One region of the Magnetospirillum sp. LM-5 genome, then DNA from elsewhere that is predicted to be linked to it. Evidence: predicted binding sites of a transcription regulator. Region 1 holds the regulator's gene; the other holds the start of a gene.
What was found. The regulator HrcA, encoded in region 1, represses chaperone genes, less so after heat shock. The targets are predictions, from matches to a motif close to GTTAGCACTCNCCNNNGGNGAGTGCTAAC.
Positions count from the first base shown of each region.

Region 2: a site for HrcA is predicted at 4,657-4,685, ahead of groES (co-chaperone GroES). Genes of this name have one in related genera too.

Region 1 covers NZ_CACVCE010000045.1:147,528-159,333, forward strand. Annotated here, with positions in the region: gene MTBLM5_RS14645 (ATP-binding protein) at 1-587, shown strand, start outside; gene gshB (glutathione synthase) at 671-1,636, opposite strand; gene MTBLM5_RS14655 (tetratricopeptide repeat protein) at 1,661-2,362, opposite strand; gene MTBLM5_RS14660 (BON domain-containing protein) at 2,367-2,972, opposite strand; gene MTBLM5_RS14665 (YraN family protein) at 3,031-3,399, opposite strand; gene rsmI (16S rRNA (cytidine(1402)-2'-O)-methyltransferase) at 3,396-4,349, opposite strand; gene MTBLM5_RS14675 (penicillin-binding protein activator) at 4,475-5,806, shown strand; gene hemW (radical SAM family heme chaperone HemW) at 5,812-6,972, opposite strand; gene rdgB (RdgB/HAM1 family non-canonical purine NTP pyrophosphatase) at 6,960-7,553, opposite strand; gene rph (ribonuclease PH) at 7,558-8,274, opposite strand; gene hrcA (heat-inducible transcriptional repressor HrcA) at 8,411-9,466, shown strand; gene grpE (nucleotide exchange factor GrpE) at 9,481-10,080, shown strand; gene MTBLM5_RS14705 (sorbosone dehydrogenase family protein) at 10,091-11,275, shown strand; gene dapB (4-hydroxy-tetrahydrodipicolinate reductase) at 11,289-11,806, opposite strand, start outside.
Region 2 covers NZ_CACVCE010000006.1:40,583-52,388, forward strand. Annotated here, with positions in the region: gene MTBLM5_RS04345 (cupin domain-containing protein) at 1-306, opposite strand, end outside; gene MTBLM5_RS04350 (protein phosphatase CheZ) at 321-893, opposite strand; gene meaB (methylmalonyl Co-A mutase-associated GTPase MeaB) at 995-1,990, opposite strand; gene MTBLM5_RS04360 (hypothetical protein) at 2,004-2,321, opposite strand; gene MTBLM5_RS04365 (hypothetical protein) at 2,368-2,520, opposite strand; gene groL (chaperonin GroEL) at 2,631-4,274, opposite strand; gene groES (co-chaperone GroES) at 4,316-4,603, opposite strand; gene MTBLM5_RS04380 (BON domain-containing protein) at 4,763-5,296, opposite strand; gene MTBLM5_RS04385 (TVP38/TMEM64 family protein) at 5,293-5,988, opposite strand; gene MTBLM5_RS04390 (glycosyltransferase family 2 protein) at 5,985-6,755, opposite strand; gene MTBLM5_RS04395 (acetyl-CoA carboxylase carboxyltransferase subunit alpha) at 6,752-7,705, opposite strand; gene MTBLM5_RS04400 (lytic transglycosylase domain-containing protein) at 7,771-9,606, opposite strand; gene MTBLM5_RS04405 (uracil-DNA glycosylase family protein) at 9,741-10,550, opposite strand; gene MTBLM5_RS04410 (electron transfer flavoprotein-ubiquinone oxidoreductase) at 10,703-11,806, shown strand, end outside.

The sequences.
Region 1 (11,806 bases):
GTGAATTCCTGGCCTACCTGTCCGACGGCGCCGGCCGCATGAAGAACATGATCGACGACCTGCTGGCCTATTCCCGGGTCGGCCGCGCCGAGGCGTCCCTTGCTGATGTGTCGCTTGAGGATTTGTTAGCCAATGCGTTGATAAATTTGGATGCGGCCATCGCCGAATCGGGTGCGACCGTGGTCCGCACAACCCCCCTGCCGCAGGTCCGGGGGGCCGCGCCCCTGCTCGTTCGCCTGCTGCAGAACCTGATCGGCAATGCGCTGAAATACCGTCGCCCCGATCTGCCGCCCCGGGTAATGGTGACGGCCGAGCGGGCCGGACCAGAGTGGGTGGTCTCGGTCACCGACAACGGGATCGGCGTTCCGGCCGAGGCGCGGGAAAGAATTTTTCAGATTTTTCAAAGGCTTCATACCAAAGCGGCCTATCCGGGAACCGGCATCGGATTGGCCATCGCCAAGAAAATCGTCGAACGCCATGGCGGACGCATCTGGGTCGAGGAAGGACCGGCGGGAGGGTCGGTCTTCCGCTTCACCGTGCCGGCGGCGAGTCCGGATGTTGCATCAACGCAACAGGGTCGGCCCTAAAACTTCAAACGCAGTTGACTGAGAACTTCGTATGCAGTTTCTGCCTGCGTATGAAGGCACGACTGACTAACCTATTGTTTTTATTAGGCTGACGGCACCGAGCCGGAGGCAGCTCGGCGCAGTTCGATGGCGTCCCAGATCTGCGCCTCGATGTGAACATCGTCGAACCGGTTGATTTCCTGGATGCCGGTGGGCGAGGTCACGTTGATCTCGGTCAGGAAACCGCCGATGACGTCGATGCCCACGAACACCAGGCCCCGCGCCCGCAAGGTCGGGCCGATGGCCTCGCAGATCTCGCGATCGCGCGCGGTCAGATCGGCCTTCATCGCCCTGCCGCCGACATGCAGGTTCGAGCGGGCCTCGCCGGCCTGCGGCACCCGGTTGACCGCCCCGGCCGGCTGGCCATCCACCAGAATGATGCGCTTGTCGCCGTCGCGCACCGCCGGCAGGTATTGCTGGACGATCACCGGCTCGCGGTAAAGCTGGGTGAACAATTCCAAAAGGCTGCCCAGATTCTCGTCGTCGGGCTTGACGTGGAAGACGCCGGCCCCGCCGTTGCCGAACAACGGCTTCAAGACGATGTCCTTGTATTCCTTGCGAAATTCAACCACCTGCTGGGCGTCGGCGGTGATCAGGGTCGGCGGCATCAGCTTGGGGAAGTGGGTGACCAGCAGCTTTTCCGGGGCGTTTCGCACATGAACCGGATCGTTGACCACCAGGGTCGCCGGATGAATGTGCTCGAGCAGGTGGGTGGCGGTGATATAGGCCATGTCGAAGGGCGGGTCCTGGCGCATCAGCACCACGTCCATGGTGGCCAGATCGACCATCTGCGGCTGCCCTAAGGTGGCGTGGTTGCCGGCCTCGCGCCGCACCTCCAGCGCGCGTACCGAGGCCAGCACACGGCCGTTCTTCAAGGCCAGGGCACTGGGCAGGTAATGGTACAGGGCATGGCCGCGCCGTTGGGCCTCAAGCGCCAGCACGAAGGTCGAATCGGCATTGATGTTGATGGTCTCGATGGGGTCCATCTGGATGGCGACGGCAAGGCTCATGGACGTGGCTCCCAGGGGGCGGGGTCAGGGCAGTCGGACGCGAATCTGGGCCAGCAATTGGCTGGCCCGGCCGCGCGCCTGACCATTGTCGGTGCGGGTGACGAATTGTTCCAGGGCGGCGACGGCACCGGCCAGGTCACCCAGTCGCAGGCGCATCAGGCCCGATTCCCGCCACAGCTTGGCCTGATCGGGATCGACGCGCAAGGCGCCTTCCACGGCAAGAAGGGCGGCGGCGACGTCGCCGGCCTTCAACAGGCGCATTTTCAGCTGGCCTTGCAAGCGGACCAGCACCTGATCGTCGGACAGCGCCGCCAATTGGCCGGGGCCGGGCAGAATGCCGCCAAATCCGGCGGCCAGCACCCGCAGGTCAGGCGGGTCCAGTTCGCGTCCCTGTTGGCAGGGGTCCAGGATCGCCCGCCGCTCGCCGGTCAGCCGCACCAGCATGCGGCCGGGTAGGTCCACCGCCTCGGCGGCGATGGATTGGCGGCGAAAATATTCCAGCCACAAAATGGCCAGGCAGATGTCGCCGCCATGGCCCGATTCCAGGGTGGCGGCCAGATTGGCGGCCGCCGGGCCGCCGTCGTCGGCATGAATCAACGGGTGCGGGTCGGCCACCAGCCGATCGGCCCACCGCCCGGGCAAGCCACCGGGATCGGCCAGCACCAGCGCGCGTGCCGCCAGTCCATCCAATCCGGCCAAGGCCCAGAAGGGATCGGCGGCGGCCATGGATTTACCCGCCGGCGGCGCGGGCGGCGCCCTTCAGGCGGACATAGCTGACCACGCCCTTGACGTTGGAAATCTCGCGGGCATAGGCCATCACCCGCTGCAGCTCGCCTTCCGACTGGGCGATGCCCATCAGGTAGACGGTGCCGTCGGTGACATCGACGGTGAAGTTGATGTTGCGGATCTGCTTGTCGAACAGCAGCTTGGCCTTCAGTTCCTGCTGGATCCACACATCGCGGCCGTCGTCGATCAGCCCACTGCCGGCGGGGCGGACCAGCACCTCGTTATAGACCTCGCGCACGCCGGCCACCTGCCACACCAGCCGGGCGGCGTCGTCACGGTTGGCGTCGGTCGGCACCACCCCGGTCAGCAGCACCCGGCCCTCCGAGATGGTCAGGGTGACCTTGCGGAACATCTCGACATCGTGGCGGAACCACGCCTCGTTGATGGCGGCGCGGATCTTGGTGTCCTCCAGCGCGCCCTCGAGCCCGCGTTCCTCGGCGGCGGCGACGCCGGCGGTGGCCCCGGCACCGACCACGGCACCGGCGCAGCCCGCCAGCAGGCCGGCCGAGGCCATCAGAAACAAGGCGGGGACAAGCTGAGAGACGCGCATCGGGCGATCCTTACGGTGAATTGACCATGATCAGTCTAATGGTCGGCGGGCTTGGCGCTCAAGTCTCGAGGCGCCATGCATCGGCGATATGGCGCGGCAGCCGCCCGGGTGCCATCAGTATGGCGTCGAAACGATAGGTCAGGCCGTCCAATTCGGGATGCTCGGCCAGAAAGATCTCGGCACCGCGGGCGATGCGCCGCGTCTGCGCCGGGGTGATGGCCAGCGCCGCCAGATCGGCGTCGGAGCGGGCCTTGACCTCGACGAAGGCGATCACACTCCCTCGGCGGGCGACGATGTCGATCTCGCCGCCGCCGCTGCCCCGTCCGGCCCGATAGCGCCGGGCCAGGATGGCATAGCCCTTCAGGCGCAGCCACCAGGCCGCCCGATCCTCGGCCCGGGTGCCGCGCTGATGGTTGGTCGGGCTCACTCCTCGCCCATGGTGAACAGGCGCAGCGCCCGGGCATAGACGTCGCGGCGGGGAAAGCCGGTCTCGGCCGCCACCAGGGCGGCGGCGTCCTTGACGGTGGCACCGTCGGCGACGGCCTTGCGCAGGCGGTCGTCCAATTCGTCGGCGGTGGCCGGGCGGGCATCGTCGGGCGGGGCCACCACCACCACCACCTCGCCCTTGGGCGGCGCATCGGCATAGCGGTTGGCCAGGGCGAACAGGTCGCCGCGCGCCACTTCCTCGTGCAGCTTGGTCAGCTCGCGCGCCACCGCCGCCTCGCGGGCACCCAGCACGGCGGCCATGTCGGCCAGCGAGGCACCCAGCCGGTTGGGCGATTCGTAGAACATCAAGGTGGCCGGCACGGCGGCCAGCTCGCGCAGCGCCTGGCGCCGGGCGGTGGCCTTGGCCGGCAGGAAGCCGCCGAACAGGAAGCGGTCGTTGGGCAGACCCGACAGCTGCAGCGCGGTGATCATCGCCGAGGCGCCGGGCAGGGCGGTGACGGCGATATCCTCGGCGACACAGGCCCGGACCAGGCGATAGCCGGGGTCGGACACCAGCGGCGTGCCGGCATCGGACACCAGGGCCACCACCTTGCCGTCCTTCAGCTGGGAAATCAGGTGCGGGCGGGCGCGTTCGGCATTGTGCTCGTGATAGGGGGTCAGCGGCCGGTCCAGGCCCAGCTTGGTCATCAGCCCGCCGGTGACGCGGGTGTCCTCGCAGGCGACCAGATCGGCGGCGGCCAGCACCTCGACGGCGCGATAGGTGATGTCGCCCATGTTGCCGATGGGGGTGGCGATCAGGTACAGGCCGGGCGCCGGTTTACTTCCCGCCCTGGCCGGTCTACCTTCACGCGGATTCTTGATGTTTGTCCCACGGGAGGGTCGCTGTGCGGCGGGTTCCGTTCCGGTGGCGCCTGGTCGCTGCCTTGCCATTGCTCTCGGCTTTTCTGGTAAGCGGGTGTCAACAGGCAGACTTACCACCTTGGCTGACGGGAACCAAGCCCGCTCCGCAGGTCGAGGCGCCGCGCGCCCCGCTTCCGGCGTCCAGGCCCCAGGTCATGGTGCCGGCTCCGCCGCCGCCGGCCCCGCCGGTTCCGCCCGGCCGAGTGACCGCCGTGCCGCCGCCGCCCTCGGTCACGGTCGAGCCGCTGCCGGCACCGGGCGGGAAGGCCGACACGCTGTTTTCGCAGCCGCCGGTTCCCCCTCTGGCCCCCACCGAGCCGGCCATCGCGGCGCTGCCGCCCGCCGCGCCGCCCGCGTTGCTGCCGCCGTCGGTTTCCCGTCAGCTGGACAGGGACGAAGTCCGCGCCGCCCTTCTGGTCCCGCTGTCGGGCAGTTACGCCCCCTGGGGCCAGGCCTTGTCCAACGCCGCCCAGCTGGCTTTGTTCGAGGTGGCCGACCAAAAGCTCAACCTGATCCCGCTCGACACCCGCGGCACCCCCGAGGGTGCGGCCGAGGCCGCGCGCCAGGCTCTGACCCAAGGGGCGGACATCATCCTGGGCCCGCTCTTCTCGCCCGAGGTCAAGGCCGCCGGGCCGATCGCCCGCGAGCAGCGTGTGCCGATGATCGCCTTCACCACCGATCGATCCGCCGCCGGCCAGGGGGTCTATGCCCTGGGCTTCTTGCCGGATTCCCAGGTGTCCCGGGTGATCGGCCATGCCCGCACCCAGGGCAAGGAGCGCTTCGCCCTGCTGGCGCGGTCCGACGAATATGGCCGGTCGGTCGCCGAATCCTTCCGGGCCGCCGTGGCGGCGCAAGGCGGCAAGGTCGCCAAGGTCGAGTTCTACGATCCGTCGGCCGCCGATCTGACGGCGGTGGTCAAGCGCTTCACCGAGGTCGAATCGCGCACCCGGGGTCGGCCCAAGGATGCCCGCGCCGCCAAGGATCTGCCGCCGGTGCCGCCGCCGCCGTTCGATGCGGTGATGATTCCCGACGACGGCACCCGGCTGCGCCAGGTCGCCTCGCTGATCAGCTATTACGAGGTCGACCCCACCGACGTCCGTTTCCTCGGCACCATGTTGTGGGCCGATCCGCGCCTGGCGTCCGAGCCGGCCTTGCAGGGCGGCTGGTTCGCCGCCCCCCCGGTCGCCGCCCACCAGGATTTCGAGGCCCGCTATGGCCGCGCCTTCGGGCCGCTGCCGGTTCAGGTCGGCAATCTGGCCTCGATCGCCTATGACGCCACCGCCCTGGTCGGCGCCTTGACGCGGCAGAATCTGGATTTCTCGGACGCGACGCTGACCAATGCCGGCGGTTTCGCCGGGATCGACGGCTTGTTCCGCCTGCGACCCGACGGCACCAACGAGCGGGGCCTGGCGGTGCGCGAGGTGGCGCGCAGCGGGACCAAGGAAATCGGGCCGGCCCCGACCAGCTTCTTCATGCCGGGGCAGTAGAGGGTCTATCCCAGCAGCGCCCCGGTGACGCCGTTCAGCATCAGCAGGCCGGCGGCCGTGGCCCGCAAGCCGGTGGCGGTGCGGATGACGAAGCCGCCTTGCTCCATGCGGGCCAGGCCGGCCGGGTCGATCACCTGCCACAGGGACAGGCCGGCGGCGGCGGCGAAGGTGGCCGCGTCGATGCCGGCATTCAGGCGCAGGCCCATCATCACCAGCTCCTCGGCGCGGGTGCGCGCATCCAGAATCTCTTCCTCGGCGGTGCCGTGACCGTCCTTCTCCACGCCGTCCAGCCAGGCCCCGGGGTCGCGGCGCTGGGCCAGCGCGGTGTGATCGAGCCGGCCATGGGCGCCGGGCCCGATGCCGACATAATCGCCGCCCCGCCAATAGGTCAGGTTGTGGCGGCTTTCACCGCCCGGGCGGGCGTGGTTCGACACCTCATAGGCCGGCAGGCCGGCGCCTTCGCACATCTCTTGCGTCAGGCCGTAAAGGGCGGCGGCCTGGTCGTCCTCGGGCAGGACGAAGTCGCCGCGTTCATAGGCGGGCGCGAAGGCGGTGCCGTCCTCGATGGTCAGCTGATAAAGCGACAGATGGTCGCCGGCCATGGCCAGACCCTGGGCCAGCTCGGCCGCCCAGTCGGCCGGGGTCTGGCCGGGCCGGGCACAGATCAGGTCGAACGAATAGCGCTCGAACAGGCGGGACGCCAGGCCGACCGCCGCCTTGGCCTCGGCCGCCGAATGGCCGCGGCCCAGGAAGGCCAGGGCGCGGTCGTCCAGGGCCTGCACCCCGATGGACAGCCGATTGATGCCGGCGGCGCGGAAATCGGTGAAGCGTCCGGCCTCGGCGGTCGAGGGGTTGGCCTCTAAGGTGATCTCGATGTCGGGGGCGACGGTGAAATGGCCGGCCGCCGCCGCGATGATCGCCGCGATGGTGGCCGGTTCCATCAGGCTGGGGGTGCCGCCGCCGAAATAGATCGAGGTCAGCCGCCGCCCGGGGGCAAGGCGGGCGAAATGGGCCAGCTCGGTGACATAGGCCGCCCGCCAGCGACGGTGATCGACCGCCCCCATGGCCCGGCTGTTGAAGTCGCAATAGGGGCATTTCGACAGGCAGAACGGCCAATGGACATAAAGGCCAAAAGAATCGGCCGAAATCGCGGTCAGGCCAGACACGCCGCCACCAGCTTGCGGAAGGCGTCGGCGCGGTGGCTGATGGCATGCTTGGCCGCCGCCTCGATCTCGCCGAAGGTCAAGCTGGCCCCCGTCGGCACGAAAAACGGATCGTAGCCGAAACCATTGTTTCCGCGCGGCGGCCAGCAGATGGCACCCTCGACGGTGCCTTCGACGGTGACCATTTCGCCGTCCGGCCAGGCGACGCTCAGCGCGCAGACGAAGCGGGCCGAGCGGTCGGGATGGTCGCCCATCTTGTCGTGCACCAGGGCCATGGCGGCGGCGAAATCCTTGCCCGGTCCGGCCCAGCGCGCCGAATAGATGCCGGGATCGCCGCCCAGCGCATCGACCGCCAGACCGGAATCGTCGGCCAAGGCCGGCAGGCCGGCAGCCGATGCCGCCGCCTTGGCCTTCAGCTCGGCGTTTTCGACGAAGCTTGAGCCGGTTTCCTCGGGCTCGGGCAGGCCCAGGGCGCCGGCCGACACCACCTCGACGCCGTATGGCGCCAGCAATTCGCCGATCTCGCGGACCTTGCCCTGGTTGTGGCTGGCGATCACCAGCTTGCCGGTCAGGCGCCGCGCCATGGGGTTACAGCCCCACCGCGCGCTTCTGGTGCGCCACCAGCTCGGTCACGCCCTTTTCCGCCAGCTCCATCAGCTCGGCGAACTGGGCGCGGGTGAAGGGGCGTTCCTCGGCGGTGCCCTGGACCTCGACGATGCCGCCCGAGCCGGTCAGCACGAAATTGGCGTCGGCCTGGGCGTTGGAATCCTCGGGGTAATCCAGGTCCAGCACGGCGGTCCCTTCGAAGATGCCGCAGGAAATGGCCGCAACATGGTCGATCAGCGGCACGGCGGCCAGCTTGCCGTCGGCCACCAGCTTCTGGAAAGCCAGGTGCAGCGCCACCCAGGCGCCGGTGATCGAGGCGGTGCGGGTGCCGCCATCGGCCTGCAGCACGTCGCAATCGATCTTGATCTGCATCTCGCCCATGGCGACCAGGTCGGTGACGGCGCGCAAGGACCGGCCGATCAGGCGCTGGATTTCGTGGGTGCGGCCCGATTGCTTGCCCTTGGCGGCCTCGCGGTCGGTGCGCGAATGGGTCGAACGCGGCAGCATGCCGTATTCGGCGGTGACCCAGCCCTTGCCGGTATTGCGCAGGAACGGCGGCACCCGATCTTCCACCGAGGCGGTGCACAGGACGTGGGTATCGCCGAACTTGGCCAGGCACGAGCCCTCGGCATGCTTGGAAAAGCCGGGTTCCAGGGCGATCGCGCGCAGCTGGTCGAAGGTACGGCCTGACGGTCTCATCGGTGGGGTGTCCTTGGGTAAGGGGATCGATCTGGGGCGACCCTAAACAAGCGGCGCGGCGAATGAAACCCCCCAAAGTTGACGGATGGCCGAACCCTCACTAGATTCCGGGCGGATTTCGGCACCCGAGGCCCCCATGATACGCGGCAGGACACCGGCGATCACCGAGCTGAACGAACGCTCGCGCGAGATATTTCGCCACATCGTCGATGCCTATGTGCATACCGGCGAACCCATCGGCTCGCGTACGCTGTCGCGGCGGCTGCCGGCCGGGCTGTCGCCGGCCACCATCCGGAACGTCATGGCCGATCTCGAGGATCTGGGCCTGCTCTATGCGCCGCACACCTCGGCCGGGCGGCTGCCGACCCAGGCCGGCATGCGGCTGTTCGTCAACGGCCTGCTGGAAGTGGGCGGCCTGGCCGACGAGGAACGCAGCCGGCTCGACGCCCAGGCCCAGGCCATGGGGCGCAGCGTCGAGCAATTGCTGTCGGAAGCCATCGGCACCCTGTCGGGCCTGTCGCGCTGCGCCGGCATGGTGGTGGCGCCGAAGATGCAGCGCAATCTCAAGCATCTGGAATTCGTCTGGCTGGGTCGCGGCCGCGCCTTGGTGGTGCTGGTGACCGAGGACGGGTTGGTGGAAAACCGGCTGGTCGATCTGCCGGAAGGGGTCGAGCCCCAGGCCCTGGTCGAGGCCACCAACTTCCTCAACCACCGTCTGGCCGGTCATACCCTGGACGAGGTCCGCGAGGACGTGCTGGCCGAGCTGGAACACCAGCGCCATCAGCTGGACGCCCTGACCAGGCGGGTGGTCGAGGCCGGCCTGGCCACCTGGTCGGGCGACGCCCAGCGCAGCGCCCTGATCGTGCGCGGCCAGTCGCATTTGTTGGAAGACGTCACCGCCGTCGAGGATCTGGAACGCATTCGCGGGCTGTTCGACGCGTTGGAGACCTCGGAACGCTTTCTCGGTATCCTGGAAATGACCACCAAGGCCGAGGGCGTACAAATCTTCATCGGATCGGAAAACGATCTGTTCGGCGTCTCGGGCTGCTCTATGATCGTCGCACCTTACCGCGACGCCCGCGAGCAGATCGTCGGCGCCATCGGCGTGATCGGCCCGCAGCGGCTGAATTTCGCCCGCATCATCCCCCTGGTCGACTACACGGCAAAAGTGGTCGGCCGCATCATCGGTTAAGAGAGACGGATTTCATGAGCGAGACCCAGACCCCCGAACAGACCAACCCCGCCCCGGCCGAGGCCCCCGCCGAGGCTGCCGCCCCCGCCCCGGAAGCCCAGCCGACCGACAAGCTGGCCGAGCTGGAAGCCGAGGTGGCGCGTCTGAAGAACGAGGTTCTCTACGCCCGCGCCGACACCGAGAACGTCCGCCGCCGCCTGGAACAGCAGGCCGAGGATCGCGGCAAGTACGCCGTCGGCCAGTTCGCCAAGGACGTTTTGTCGGTGGCCGACAATCTGCGCCGCGCGCTGGATGCGGTGCCGCCGGCGGCGCGCGAAGGCAACGACATCGCCAACACCCTGACGGTCGGCGTCGAGATGACCGAGCGCGAGCTGCTGGGCACCTTCGAACGCTACGGCATCCGACAGGTGGCCGCGCTGGGCACCCGCTTCGATCCCAATTTCCATCAGGCGATGATGGAAATGGAAGACACCACCCAGCCGGAAGGCACGGTGGTCATGGTGATGCAGCAGGGCTATCAGATTCATGACCGCCTGTTGCGCCCGGCCCTGGTCGCCGTCTCGAAGGGCGGCCCCAAGACCCCGCCCGGCGAGCAGCTCGACACCAACGTCTAGGCGGTCCCACATGGCGTGGCGGCTGGTCTGTGTCCTGCTGTTGCTGGCCGCCGCCGCCCCGGTGGCGGCGGCCGACCTGGCGCCGCTGACCCGCTTCCACGTCCATTTCACCGATCTGCCCCAGCCCTTCGCGACGCCGTCCAAGGCCAATCCCGCCGATGTCGTTGCGCGTCCGGAACAGGCGGCCCTCGAGCTGCCGCCGGGTTACGCCGCCACCTTGTTCGCCGACCGGCTGGATCATCCGCGCAATCTGCTGGTACTGCCCGACGGCGCGCTGTTGGTGGCCGAGCAGCGGATGGACAAGCTGACCCGCCTGGTCGATGCCGACGGCGACGGAATGGCCGAGACCCGTGCCACCTTCGCCACCGGCTTTTCCGAACCGTTCGGCCTGGCCTTCCATGACGGGCAGGTGTGGGTGGCCGACACCAGGGCGGTGTGGCGCGCGGCCTGGAGCGACGGCCAGGAGCGGGCCGACAGCTGGGTCCAGGTCACCCCGCCCGGCGCCCTGGGCGATGATCGAGGTCATAGTACGCGCTCGCTGGCCATCCATCCCGATGGCAGCCGCTTCTATGTCGGCATCGGCTCGCGCGCCAATATCGCCGAGGAAGCGGCGCCGCGCGCCACCGTGCGGGAATTTCGCATCGACGGCAGCCATGGGCGCACTTTCGCAAGTGGGTTACGCAATCCGGTCGGCCTGGCCTTCCGCCCCGGCAGCAGCGATTTGTGGACAGTGGTCAACGAACGCGACGGGTTGGGCGACGAGCTGGTGCCGGATTATCTGGCCCGGCTTGAGGACGGGGCGTTCTTCGGCTGGCCCTATGCCTATATCGGCCCCAATCCGCAGCCAGGTTTTGCAAGCCGGGCGCCCGGTCTGGTGGTGAAAAGCCGGGTGCCGGACGTCCTGTTTCGCGCCCATTCGGCGCCGCTGGGGCTGGCCTTCGCCGACGGGTTCGCCTATGTCGCCCTGCACGGGTCGTGGAACCGGTCCGAGCCGATCGGCACTGTCGTCGCCCGGGTTCCCTTCGTCAACGACCACCCGCTGGGTCCATACGAGGTGTTCGCCTCGGGCTTCATGGTGGCGCCCGGCAAGGTGTGGGGCCGGCCGGTCGGCCTGGCCTTCGGCCCCGACGGCGCCCTGTATGTGGCCGACGATGCCGGCCGCACGGTGTGGAAGATCACCCAAAGCGCGCCATAACCCCGCGCGGCGCCTATAACCCCAACACGTCGCGCATGGAATAAAGGCCGGGCTTGGCCGATCCCGCCCAGCGGGCGGCGCGCACCGCGCCCTTGGCGAACACCGCGCGGCTGGCGGCCTTGTGGGTCAGCTCGACGCGCTCTTCCTCGGCGGCGAACATCACCGTGTGGTCGCCGACCACGTCGCCGCCGCGCAGGGTGGCGAAGCCGATCTCGCCCTTGGGGCGCGCCCCGGTATGGCCGTCGCGGGACTTGCACCACACCTGATCCAGCGCGACGCCGCGCCCCTTGGCTGCCGACCGGCCCAGGCCCAGGGCGGTGCCCGACGGCGCGTCGACCTTGCGCCGATGATGCATCTCGACAATTTCGATATCGTAATCATCCCCCAGGATGGCGGCGGCCCGCTCGGTCAGGGCCATCAGCAGATTGACGCCGACGCTGAAATTGGGGGCATAGATGATGGTGGTCTTGCGGGCGGCCTGGGCCAGGACGGCCTCGTCTTCCTTGGTCAATCCGGTGGTGCCGACCACCA
Region 2 (11,806 bases), on a different contig from region 1:
CTCGACGAAGGAATCGCCGGCCTTGAAGTCGCGCGTGCCATGGCTGCCGTAATCCACCGTCAGCTCGCCTTGCTGGATCAGCGCGAACATCGGCGTGCCGTGCTGGTGCAACACGGTCTCGGCGCCGGGCATGATGGTCACGATGCTGGCGGTGACCCGGGCCGGCCCGGTGCTCGGGTAATGGATGGTCTCGCCCAGGATGGTGGTGCCGGTGGCCAGCAACTCGACGGTGGGATAGGCGGTCTGGGCGCCGGCCCCGGTGGCGATCAGCGCGCAAAGTCCCGTCGCCAGCAGAAAAGCCTTCATCGCCACGGCCCGATCTAGCCGAACAGCTTGTCGATGTCGGTCTGGGCCAGCATGCGATCGACCTCGTCCTGGCTGACGCCCTGGCCGGGCAATTGCGGCCCGTGCAGCAGGTTCTTGTCGGGGTCGTCCTGCTTTTCCTTGATCTCGACCACCACCTTGGTCAGCTCTTCGCGACCCCAGGTGAAGATGATGGCGTTGATGCGCTCCTCGACGAACTTCATCGAGTTGACGACCTTGGTGATGCGCTGGCCGGTGATATCCTGGAACGAGCAGGCCTCGAACACGGTGTTCACCTTGTCGGTGACCTGGTCGAAGATATCCCCCAGCTTGCCGCCCTGGCAGTAGGTCCGGGCCTCGCCCATCAGGGTGTCGATGCCCTCGACGCTTTCCATGATCGAGTTGGTCGCACCCTCGGTGGCGTGGACGATGGCGTCCAACTGCTCGGACATCGAGCCGAAATGGTTCTCGGCGCCGGGCGGGTTCAGCGCGGCCAGTTCCTTGCGGATCTTTTGAAGGTGGCCGAACAGGCCGACCAGCTCTTTCTTGAGGATCAGCGAGTCTTGGGCCGACGGGTCGAGCTGGTTCATGTCAGGGGTCCCGAAGGGTCAAAAATGCGAGAAACACATCCTAATGTGCCAAGAGCCGTGCCGCAAAGCGAATTGGGCATTGGTATGGGGGAATTCCTCGTTCATTCGGACGATGGCGCCCGGTTGCGAAAGGCCTCGACCAATTGGCGGGCGGCGGCGCCGGGGGCCAGGAAGCCCCGGGTGACGCCCGCTTCCAGTTCGGGCAGTTGGCTGGCGACGGCTGGGTCGTCCTTCAGGGTCTGCAGCAGCGTCTCGGCGATCTCGCTCCACATCCAGGCGTGGGCCTGGGCGGCACGGCGTTCCTCGAAGCGGCCGGCCGCGCTCATGGTCTGGCGGAACTTCTCGACCGTTTCCCACACCTGGTCGATGCCGGATCGCGCCAGCGCCGAACAGGTCAGCACCGGTACCATCCAGGCGGCGCTGGCCGGGGTCAGCAGGTGCAGGGCGTTGCGATAATCCCGTGCGGCCCGGCCGGCCGCCGCTTCCAGGTCGCCGTCGGCCTTGTTGACGATGATGGCGTCGGCCAGTTCGACGATCCCCTTCTTGATGCCCTGCAGCTCGTCGCCGCCGCCCGGCACCAGCAGCAGCAAGAACAGATCGACCATGTCGGCCACCGCCGTCTCGCTTTGGCCGACGCCGACGGTTTCCACCAAGATGACGTCGAAGCCGGCCGCCTCGCACACCAGCATCGCCTCGCGGGTGCGACGCGCCACACCGCCCAGGGTGCAGCCCGACGGGCTGGGTCGGATGAAGGCGCGGCTATCGCGCGACAATTCCTCCATGCGGGTCTTGTCGCCCAGGATCGAGCCGCCCGAGCGTGGACTGCTGGGATCGACCGCCAGCACCGCCAGGCGGTGGCCGCGTTCGACCACGTTCAGGCCGAACGCCTCGATGAAGGTGGATTTGCCGGCGCCGGGGACGCCGGTGATGCCGACGCGGATCGAGCGGCCGGCATGGGGCAGCACCTCGTGCAGCAGGGCCTCGGCGGCCAGGCGATGGTCGGGGCGGGTCGATTCGATCAAGGTGATGGCGCGGGCCAGCGCGCGGCGCTCGCCGGCCAGCAAGGCCCTAGCCAGGGTTTGCGGATCAGGGAACAAGGGCGTCGTCGTCCTATTTCTTCTTGTCGGCAAGGAAGGTGGTGATGGCCATGGCCACCAGCTTGGCCCGGCTTTCATCGTCCAGATGGTCAAGGATCTGGCGTTTGGCGCGGACGGTAGCGGTGGCCTGGCGCAGCAGGGCCTGGCGTTCCGGGCTGATGAATTCCGGCACCGAGGAATCCAGGCGCTGGCGGGTCTGCTGGGCGGTGGCGGAGGGCAGGCGCTGGGCCTTGACCGCCTGCGACACCGCACGCGGCGCCATCTCGGCGGCGCGCCGCTGGATCGCCGCCTCTGCCTCTTTCTCGAACATCGCTTTCAGGAAACCGAACATACAGGCGCTCTCGGCTTAGAAGGACCTCCCATTCTAGCACGGCTACTCAGCGGAAGGGACTATCTGGAAACAGGCGCCAGACGACAAAGGCGATCCCAAAGAGAGCCAGCAAGATGACGGGCAGGAGCAGTTCGGCCTTGCAGGACCGGTAGACCCAATCGCCGAACATGTCCCACAAGATTTCGCCAAGCCACCGCATGCCCCACCCCTGAAAGGTGCCTCGCCGGGACCGTATCACGCGGTGGGTGCAACAAAAAACCCCCTTCCCGAGGGAAGGGGGTCTTCTGAACGATCAGGCTGACGGCGGACTTAGAAGTCCATGCCGCCCATGCCGCCCATGTCGCCACCACCCGGCATCGGGGGCAGGTCGCGCTTGGGCTTCTCGGCGATCATCGCCTCGGTGGTGATCAGCAGGCCGGCCACCGAAGCGGCATCCTGCAGAGCGGTACGGACCACCTTGGTCGGATCGATGATGCCGGCCTTGATCATGTCGGTGTAGGTGCCGGTCTGGGCATCGAAACCGAACGACGGATCGGTCGAGTCCATCAGCTTGCCGGCGACGACGGCGCCGTCATGACCGGCATTCTCGGCGATCTGACGGACCGGAGCCTGCAGGGCGCGACGGACGATCTCGAAGCCGACCTTCTGGTCTTCGTTGGCGGGCTTCAAGCCGGCCAGCACCTTGATGGCGTACAACAGGGCGGTACCGCCACCGGGGACGATGCCTTCCTCGACCGCGGCGCGGGTGGCGTGCAGGGCGTCATCGACGCGATCCTTACGCTCCTTCACCTCGACCTCGGAGCCGCCGCCGACCTTGATCACGGCAACGCCACCGGCCAGCTTGGCCAGACGCTCCTGCAGCTTCTCGCGGTCGTAGTCCGAGGTGGTCTCCTCGGTCTGCGCACGGATCTGCTTGCAGCGGGCTTCGATGTCGGTCTTCTTGCCGGCGCCATCGACGATGGTGGTGTCTTCCTTGGTGATGGTCACGCGCTTGGCGGTGCCCAGCATGTCCAGGGTGACGGTCTCCAGCTTGATGCCCAGGTCTTCCGAGATGACCTGGCCACCGGTCAGGATGGCGATGTCTTCCAGCATGGCCTTGCGGCGATCGCCGAAGCCGGGAGCCTTGACGGCGGCGACCTTCAGGCCGCCACGCAGCTTGTTGACGACCAGGGTGGCCAGGGCCTCGCCCTCGACGTCCTCGGCGATGATCAGCAGCGGACGGCCGGACTGCACGACGGCTTCCAGCACCGGCAGCAGCGGCTGCAGACCCGACAGCTTCTTCTCGAACAGCAGGATGTAGGGGCTGTCCAGCTCGACGGTCATCTTCTCGGCGTTGGTCACGAAGTACGGGCTGGTGTAGCCGCGGTCGAACTGCATGCCTTCGACGACGTCCAGCTCGGTGTCCAGGCCCTTGGCTTCCTCGACGGTGATCACACCCTCGTTGCCGACCTTTTCCATGGCCCGGGCGATCATGTCGCCGATCTCGCGCTCGCCGTTGGCGGAAATGGTGCCGACCTGGGCGATTTCCTCGTTGGTGGCAACCTTGCGCGAGCGGCTCTTGACGTCTTCGACGACGGCGGCGACGGCCAGGTCGATGCCGCGCTTCAGATCCATCGGGTTCAGGCCGGCGGCAACCGCCTTGCAGCCTTCGCGGACGATGCTCTGGGCCAGCACGGTGGCGGTGGTGGTGCCGTCACCGGCCAGATCGGCGGTCTTCGAGGCCACTTCGCGCACCATCTGGGCGCCCATGTTCTCGAACTTGTCGGACAGCTCGATCTCCTTGGCGACGGTGACGCCGTCCTTGGTGATGCGCGGCGCGCCGAAGCTCTTCTCGATCACCACGTTGCGACCCTTCGGGCCCAGGGTGACCTTGACGGCGTCGGCGAGAATGTCCACGCCGCGCAGCATCTTGGCGCGCGCTTCGGTGGAGAACTTGACTTCCTTAGCAGCCATTTTCGTTAACCTCTATAAATCCTGAATGGCGGGGACGAATCTTAGGCGAGGATGCCCAGGATGTCGGATTCCTTCATGATCAACAGCTCTTGGCCGTCGAGCTTGACTTCGGTGCCGGACCACTTGCCGAACAGGATGCGGTCGCCGGCCTGGACGTCCAGGGCGACAAGCTTGCCATCCTCGCCGCGCACGCCGGAACCCACGGCGATCACTTCGCCCTGCATCGGCTTTTCCTTGGCGGTGTCGGGGATGATGATTCCACCCGCGGTCTTCTCCTCCGCGTCGATGCGCTTCACCAGCACGCGGTCATGGAGCGGTCGGAACTTCATGTAAAAACCTCCGTCAAATGCGGTTTGGTCATAAAGAGCGCCCAAGAGTGGCTGTTAGCACTCTCCGGCGACGAGTGCCAACGATCTAGGGGGGGTTCCCCACAGAGTCAAGCGAGAAACCGTGGATTTTTAGAGGGTGTTACGCTAGTGCCTTGATTCTCAAGGCTGAACAATATGGGTCACCACCCATTTGATGCCTTCGACCTCGCCGGCATCGGCCTTGAGTTGGGCTGCCGCCTCGGGGGTGCCGCCGCCGATCAGGAAGGCGACGCCGTTGATCACCCGGACGATCAGGCCGGCCTTGCCTTCAATGCCCAGGTGCCGGCGGACCGCGTCCTCGCGGGCGAAGTCGGGCCGGAAGAAATCCAGTGCCGGCAGTTCGGCCAGCACCAGTTCGTTGGCGACCGACCCCACGCCTTCGACCGCGCGGGCGGCCTGCTCGGCGCGGCGGCGCTGTTCGGGCTTGACCACCGCGCCCATCAGCACGACATGGCCGCCCCATACCTCGGTCGTGACGGCGCGAAAGGCGGCGCGGTCGGTCTCGCTGATCTTGCGGGCGACGACGTTCTTCAAGACATCGTCGCGATTGGCGACGGCGCGCGGGCGATCTTGCGTGGTCACCACCGGCTTGGCCGGTTCGGCGCCCTGGCAGGCGGCCACCAGCAGGGCGAGCAGGAGAGCCAGCCGCCTCATGACACGTCGCCTTCGTCGCGATCCTTGCGGTAGCGGCGCCACAACAGCAGCCCCAGCACCGTCGAGACGGCGAACAGAACCACCGACAGCACCGTCGAAATCACCGGGTCCAGTTCGATGCCGCCGCCCAGCAGGGCAAAGACGATGGTCTGCGGCAGATAGCCCAGGGCCGAACCGGCGAAGAAGGGCAGCGGCCGCACGCCCGACACGCCGGCAACCAGATTGGTGGTCAGATTGTGGGTGAAGGGGGCCAGCCGCAGCACCAGGGCCATGCCCAGCGTGTTGTCGGCCAGGAAGGAATCGAGCTTGGTGACCTTTTCGGGGAATTTGCGGGCCAGGAAGGACCGGGCCATGAAGCGGGCGTAATAGAAGGCGCCGACGGCGCCGACCAGGACCGACAGCAGGGCGAGCCCGGTCCCGATCACCGTGCCGAAGGCATAGCCGGCCAGGAAGGCCACCACCTGGCGCGGCAGGCCGACGGCGGTGAACAAGGCGCCGACCACGATGAACAGCGCCTCGCCGGTCAGGCCTTGGCCACGGATATGCTCGTCGATCCAGCCTTGTTCCAGCAGGTGCTTGAGGCCCAGGCCTTCGAACAGCAGCCCCAGGGCGGCAAGCGTCAGGATCAGGACGATGCCGCGCACCAGCACGCGCGGGCGCCAGATCGACGGGCGGGGCGCGGGCTCTGTCACTGGCCGGGCTCGACCACCGGATTGCGCGACCGGCGCATCAGCCACATGACGCCCAGCAAATCGGGAACGCCGACCAGGGCGCGACGCAGGTTGGAATAGTTGGAGCTGCCGGCCCCGCGCGGGCGGTGATTGACCACCACCGATTCGACTTTGCCGCCGGCCCGGATGGTCAGGGCCGGCAGATAGCGGTGCATATGGTCGAAGCGCGGCAGGTCCAGGAACAAGGCGCGGGAAAACAGCTTCGAACCGCAGCCGGTGTCGGGGGTGTTGTCCTTCAGGGCCCAGGCGCGGATGGCGTTGGCCGCCTTCGAGGCCCACCGCCGAGACGAGGTGTCCTTGCGGTTGGCCCGCCAGCCGGCGATCAGCAGCTTGTCGCGGGTGGCGTCCGGCTCGGCCTTCCAGCGGGCCAGCATGGCCGGGATGTCGGCCGGGTCGTTCTGGCCGTCGCCGTCCAGCATGGCGATGATCGGGGCCTTGGCATGGCGGACCGCGGTGGCGATGGCCTGGCTTTGGCCGCAGCTGAAGCGATGGCGGACCCACGACAGCATGGGGAAGCGGGCCTTGGCCTCGGCCAGCCGCTGGGGCGTGGCGTCGGTCGAGCCGTCATCGACATAGACGATTTCGAAGTCGGTCACGCCGGACAGGGCGGCGTGAATCTCGCCGACCAGGGTCAGGATGTTGTCGGCCTCGTTCTTGACCGGCACCACGACGGCCAATTCGGCCGTCCCGGCCGGAGCCAGTTCTGGCGTCACCGCCGTCTCGCTCACGCCAGACCCGCCCGTCCCATTTCCAGGAACTTGTCGCGCCGCTTGGCCCGCAACACGCCGCCATCGATGCCGGCCATGTCGGCGAAGGCCGCGTCGATGGCCGCGCCCAGAGTCTGCATCGCCAGATCGGGATTGCGGTGGGCGCCGCCCAGGGGCTCGGGGATCACGCCGTCGCAGACGCCCAGCTTGTGAAGGTCCTGGGCGGTCAGGCGCAGCGCCTCGGCAGCGTCCTTGGCGTTCTCGCCGGAACGCCACAGGATCGAGGCGCAGCCCTCGGGGCTGATCACCGAATAGATGGCGTGTTCCAGCATCAAGACGGAATTGGCCGCCGCCAGCGCGATGGCCCCGCCCGATCCGCCTTCGCCGATCACCACCGAGACGAAGGGGACACGGATGTCCAGGCAGGTCTCGATCGAGCGGGCGATGGCCTCGGCCTGGCCGCGCGCCTCGGCGTCGATGCCGGGATAGGCGCCGGCGGTATCGACCAGGGTCAGGACCGGGACCTGGAAATGGTCGGCCATCTCCATCAGCCGCTTGGCCTTGCGATAGCCCTCGGGCTTGGCCATGCCGAAATTGTGCCTGAGGCGGCTTTCGGTGTCGTGGCCCTTTTCGTGGCCCAGCACCATGACCGACTGGCCGCGAAAGCGCCCCAGTCCGCCGACGATGGCCTGATCCTCGCCGAAACAGCGATCGCCGGCCAGCGGCGTGAAGTCCTCGATCAGGGCCTTGATGGTGTCGAGCGCGTGCGGCCGATCCGGGTGGCGAGCCACCTGGGTCTTCTGCCAAGGCGTCAGCTTGGCGTAGGTCGAACGCAGGAGCTTGTCGACCTTGACCTGAAGGCGTCCCACCTCGTCGGCGATGTTGACATCGCCGGCATCGGTCAGGTGACGCAGCTCCTCGATCTTGCCCTCAAGCTCGGCGATGGGCTTTTCGAATTCCAGGATATGCATGGGCCAGCTTCATACCACAGCGGTCGGCGGGAGCAAGTGAAAGCGACGCAATGTTGATGTCGATTTCAGCTTTTCGCTCCCTTGCGCCGGGCCGCGAGGTCGGCCCCCTCGTACAGCGGCCAGGTGCCGAACGCCACCGAATCCAGCGACGGCGAGCTTTGACCCAGGCGCGAGCGATAGATCCAGTAATTGCTCATCACCCGTTCGACGAAAGCGCGGGTCTCGCGCGACGGCAGGGCCTCGATGAACAGCAGCGGGTCGTTGTTGTGCTTCATGCCGCCCAGCCACTGGGAAAGCTTGCCGGGGCCGGCATTGTAGGCGGCGGCCAGCAGCAACAGATTGCCGTTGACCGGCTCCTCGGCCATCAGCTTGGCCAGGTATTTCTGGCCCAGCGCCAGGTTCAGCTGCGGGTCGGACAGGCTGTCCTTGACCGCGCGGCCACCGGCCATGGTCTGGGCGGTCCGGGGCATCAGCTGCATCAGGCCGGCGGCGCCAGCCGGGCTCTTGGCCTTGGGATTGAACGCCGATTCCTGACGCACGAAGGCGAAGACCAGGGCCTTGTCGATGGTCCAGCCGCCGGTGGGCGTCCAGTCCGGCACCGGATACGACGCGGCGTCGCTGGTCATGCCCGGGGCCATGCCGCCCAGACGGACCGACAGGCCCGGCATGTCGCCGGTGTGGGCCAGTACCATCATCGATTGCTTGACCGGCTTGGTGGCGCGCGGATAGGCCTTGCGCAATTCTTCCTCGGCCGCCGCGTTCATCCCCAGCTGCAGCAGGCCCAGCGCCCGCTTGGCGCCTTGCACGCGCATCAACACGTCGGCATCGGCCTCGGTGAAGGGCGGGGTTTCCCAGGCGAACAGGGTCTCGTAACCCAGGGTCTGGCGGGCCAGCAGGCCATAGAAGGTGCGCGGATAGGTCGCGGCGACTTCCAGCCAGTGGTTGACCACTTCGGGGCGCTTGGCCACCAGGTTCGACCGCGCCGCCCAGAAGGCGCCGGCGGCGACCATCCAGCTGGATGCGGTTTCGGAATTGGCGATTTCCTCGAAATGGCGGTGCGCCAGTTCGGGCTTGCCCTGGCGCCACTGGGCCAGGCCGGCCACCCAATGGGCGGCGGGCAGTTCGTCGCCCGATCGCTCGGCCGCCTGTCCAGCCCACGCCGCCGCTTCGGAATCACGGCCGCCGGCGAAATGGTCGGTGGCCATGATGACCTTCAATTCGTCGATTTCCAGGCGATCGAGCGCCCGGGCGTCGGGACCGGTCAGCAGGGACAGCGCGGCGGCGCCGTCGCCCTTCTTCAGCAGGGTGCGGAACTTGATCTTGAGGGCGCGGCCCTTGGGATTGCCGCGATCGGCCGAGAATGACAGCTCTTCCCAATTGGCGCCGTCGTCGGAATTGTCGATGCCGACGCCCCTAAGCCCGCCCTTGACCGGCGGCTTCAGCGCGCCAAAGCCCTTGACGCCCTTGGTGGTCGCCAGCTTGTAGATGGCTTCGGCCTGCGGCAGCTCGGCATAGTCGGCCATCCAGGCCCGCAGTTCCTGGTACTTGGGCTTGGCGCCCGATTGCAGGTAGCGTTGGGCCAGCACGTGGCCCTTCAGCAGGTCGTCCTTGATGTGGCCCATCTCGCGCTCGGCGGCGGCCCACTGGCCGGCCGCCTGCAGCTTGAAGATGCGGGCATAGGTTTCGGCGTCGGCGGCCGACAACGGCTTGGGCAGCGGTGCGACCCGCGCCTCGCGGCCGATGCCGGGCAGGATGGCGGCCGTCACCGTGCCGTCGCCACGGGCGGCGCTCGCCACCTGGTGGCCGGACGCGGCGCGGGAGGGATTGAGGTCACCGGCCAGAGCCGGCGAGGTCGCGGCCATGATGGCTGCCATCAGGACCGGGAGGAGCCTGTCGCGCAAGGCTGTTCTCCTCATGTTGTTATCGAAAATATCGAACACCATGCGCGGTTTTATAAATGACCTCGGGCCCGGAAGCAACCCTTGAATCCAGGAAAAGCTCGAAAAGTGGCTAAAATGTGTTTCGAATCAGGCGGTTATGTGATTCGGTTCAATCGCTTCCAAACTGCCAGCAAATCCCGCCACGCCTCGCGCTTGGCCGCCGGGGTGCGCAACAGATAGGCCGGATGGAAGGTGGCCATGGCCGGAACCGGGCGGGGCAGGCCCGGCGACGAGAAATCGTGCCAGTGTCCGCGCAATCGCATGATGCCCTCGTGCCGGGCCAGCAGCGCCGAGGCCGAGGCGCCGCCGAACAGGATCAGCACCTGTGGATCGACCAGTTCGATATGGCGGGTGACGAAGGGCAGGCACACCGCCACCTCGTCCGGTGTCGGCTTGCGATTGTCCAGCGGCCGCCACGGCAGGACGTTGGTGATATAGGCGCTGGTCCGGTCCAGCCCGATCGAGGCCAGCATGCGGTCCAGCAATTTGCCCGAGCGGCCGACGAACGGGCGGCCCTGGCGGTCTTCCTCCTGGCCGGGCGCCTCGCCGATGCACATGACCTTGGCCTCGGGGTTGCCGTCGGCGAAGACCGTCGACAGCGCGGTCTTCTTCAGCGGCAAGCCGTCGAAGGCCTCCATCGCCAGGCGCAATTGCTCGAGATCGTGGCATTCGGCGGCGATATGGGCGGCGGTGCCGCCGGACGGAATCGCCAGGGCCGGCCCGGCGGCGGGGTGGGGCGGGGCGGGGTGGGGCGAGGTGGGGCGGGGCGCGGCGGCGGCGGCCGGCAGCGGCCGCGGGGGCGGCTGGGCTTGGAAACGGTCCATCGCCACCTCGCCGATGGTCTCGTCGGCGCCGGCATCGATATACCAGCGCAGCAATTGGTCGGGGGCGAGTTCGGGCGGCATGGCGGCTAACAAAATATCACCGGCGGGTCCCTGATTGAAGGATTCGTGTCTTTCGCGCGACGTATGGTATAGAGGCCGCCTTGGCCTCACGAGCAGGTGCCGTCCAACGAGCGTGGAGCAGGGCGGCCGATTATCGGGGATTGTGGAGCGCGATGGAACGAGATTCGATGGAATTCGATGTGGTGATCGTCGGTGCCGGCCCGTCCGGACTGGCGGCCGCGATCCGCATCAAGCAGATGAACGCCGATCTGTCGGTGTGCGTGCTGGAAAAGGGCTCGGAAGTCGGCGCCCACATCCTGTCGGGCGCAGTGTTCGAGACCCGGGCGCTGGACGAACTGATCCCCGATTGGCGGGACAAGGGCGCGCCGCTCGCCACCATGGCGATGGACGACCGTTTCCTGTTCCTGACCGAAGGCAAGGCCATCCGCCTGCCGACGCCGCCGCAGATGAACAATCACGGCAATTACATCATCAGCCTGGGCAATCTGTGCCGCTGGCTGGCCGGCCAGGCGGAAGAACTGGGCGTCGAGATCTATCCCGGCTTCGCCGCCGCCGAGGTCCTTTATCACGAGGGCGGCTCGGTCAAGGGCGTCGCCACCGGCGACATGGGCATCGGCAAGGATGGCGAGCCGACCGGCAATTACACCCCGGGCATGGAACTGCATGCCCGCCAGACCATCTTCTCGGAAGGTTGCCGCGGCAGCCTGACCAAGACGCTGTTCGACACGTTCAATCTGCGCGCCGAGTGCGATCCGCAGACCTATGGCATCGGCATCAAGGAATTGTGGGAGATCGATCCCGCCAAGCACAGCCTGGGCAAGATCGTCCACACGGTGGGCTGGCCGCTGGACAGCCAGACCTATGGCGGCTCGTTCCTTTATCACCTGGAAGACAATCAGGTGGTGGTCGGCTTCGTCATCGGCCTGGATTACAAGAACCCGCATCTGTCGCCGTTCGACGAGTTCCAGCGCTTCAAGACCCATCCGGCCATCCGCCCGACCTTCGAAGGCGGCCGGCGCATCGCCTATGGCGCGCGCGCCATCTCGGAAGGCGGCATCCAGTCGGTGCCGGGCCTGACCTTCCCCGGCGGCCTGCTGGTCGGCGACACCGCCGGCTTCTTGAACGTGCCCAAGATCAAGGGCAGCCACACCGCCATGAAGTCGGGCATGGTCGCCGCCGAGGCGGTGGTCGCCCTGCTGTCCGACGGCTCGGGCAACCAGGCCCATGCCTATCCGCGCGAGCTGAAGCAAAGCTGG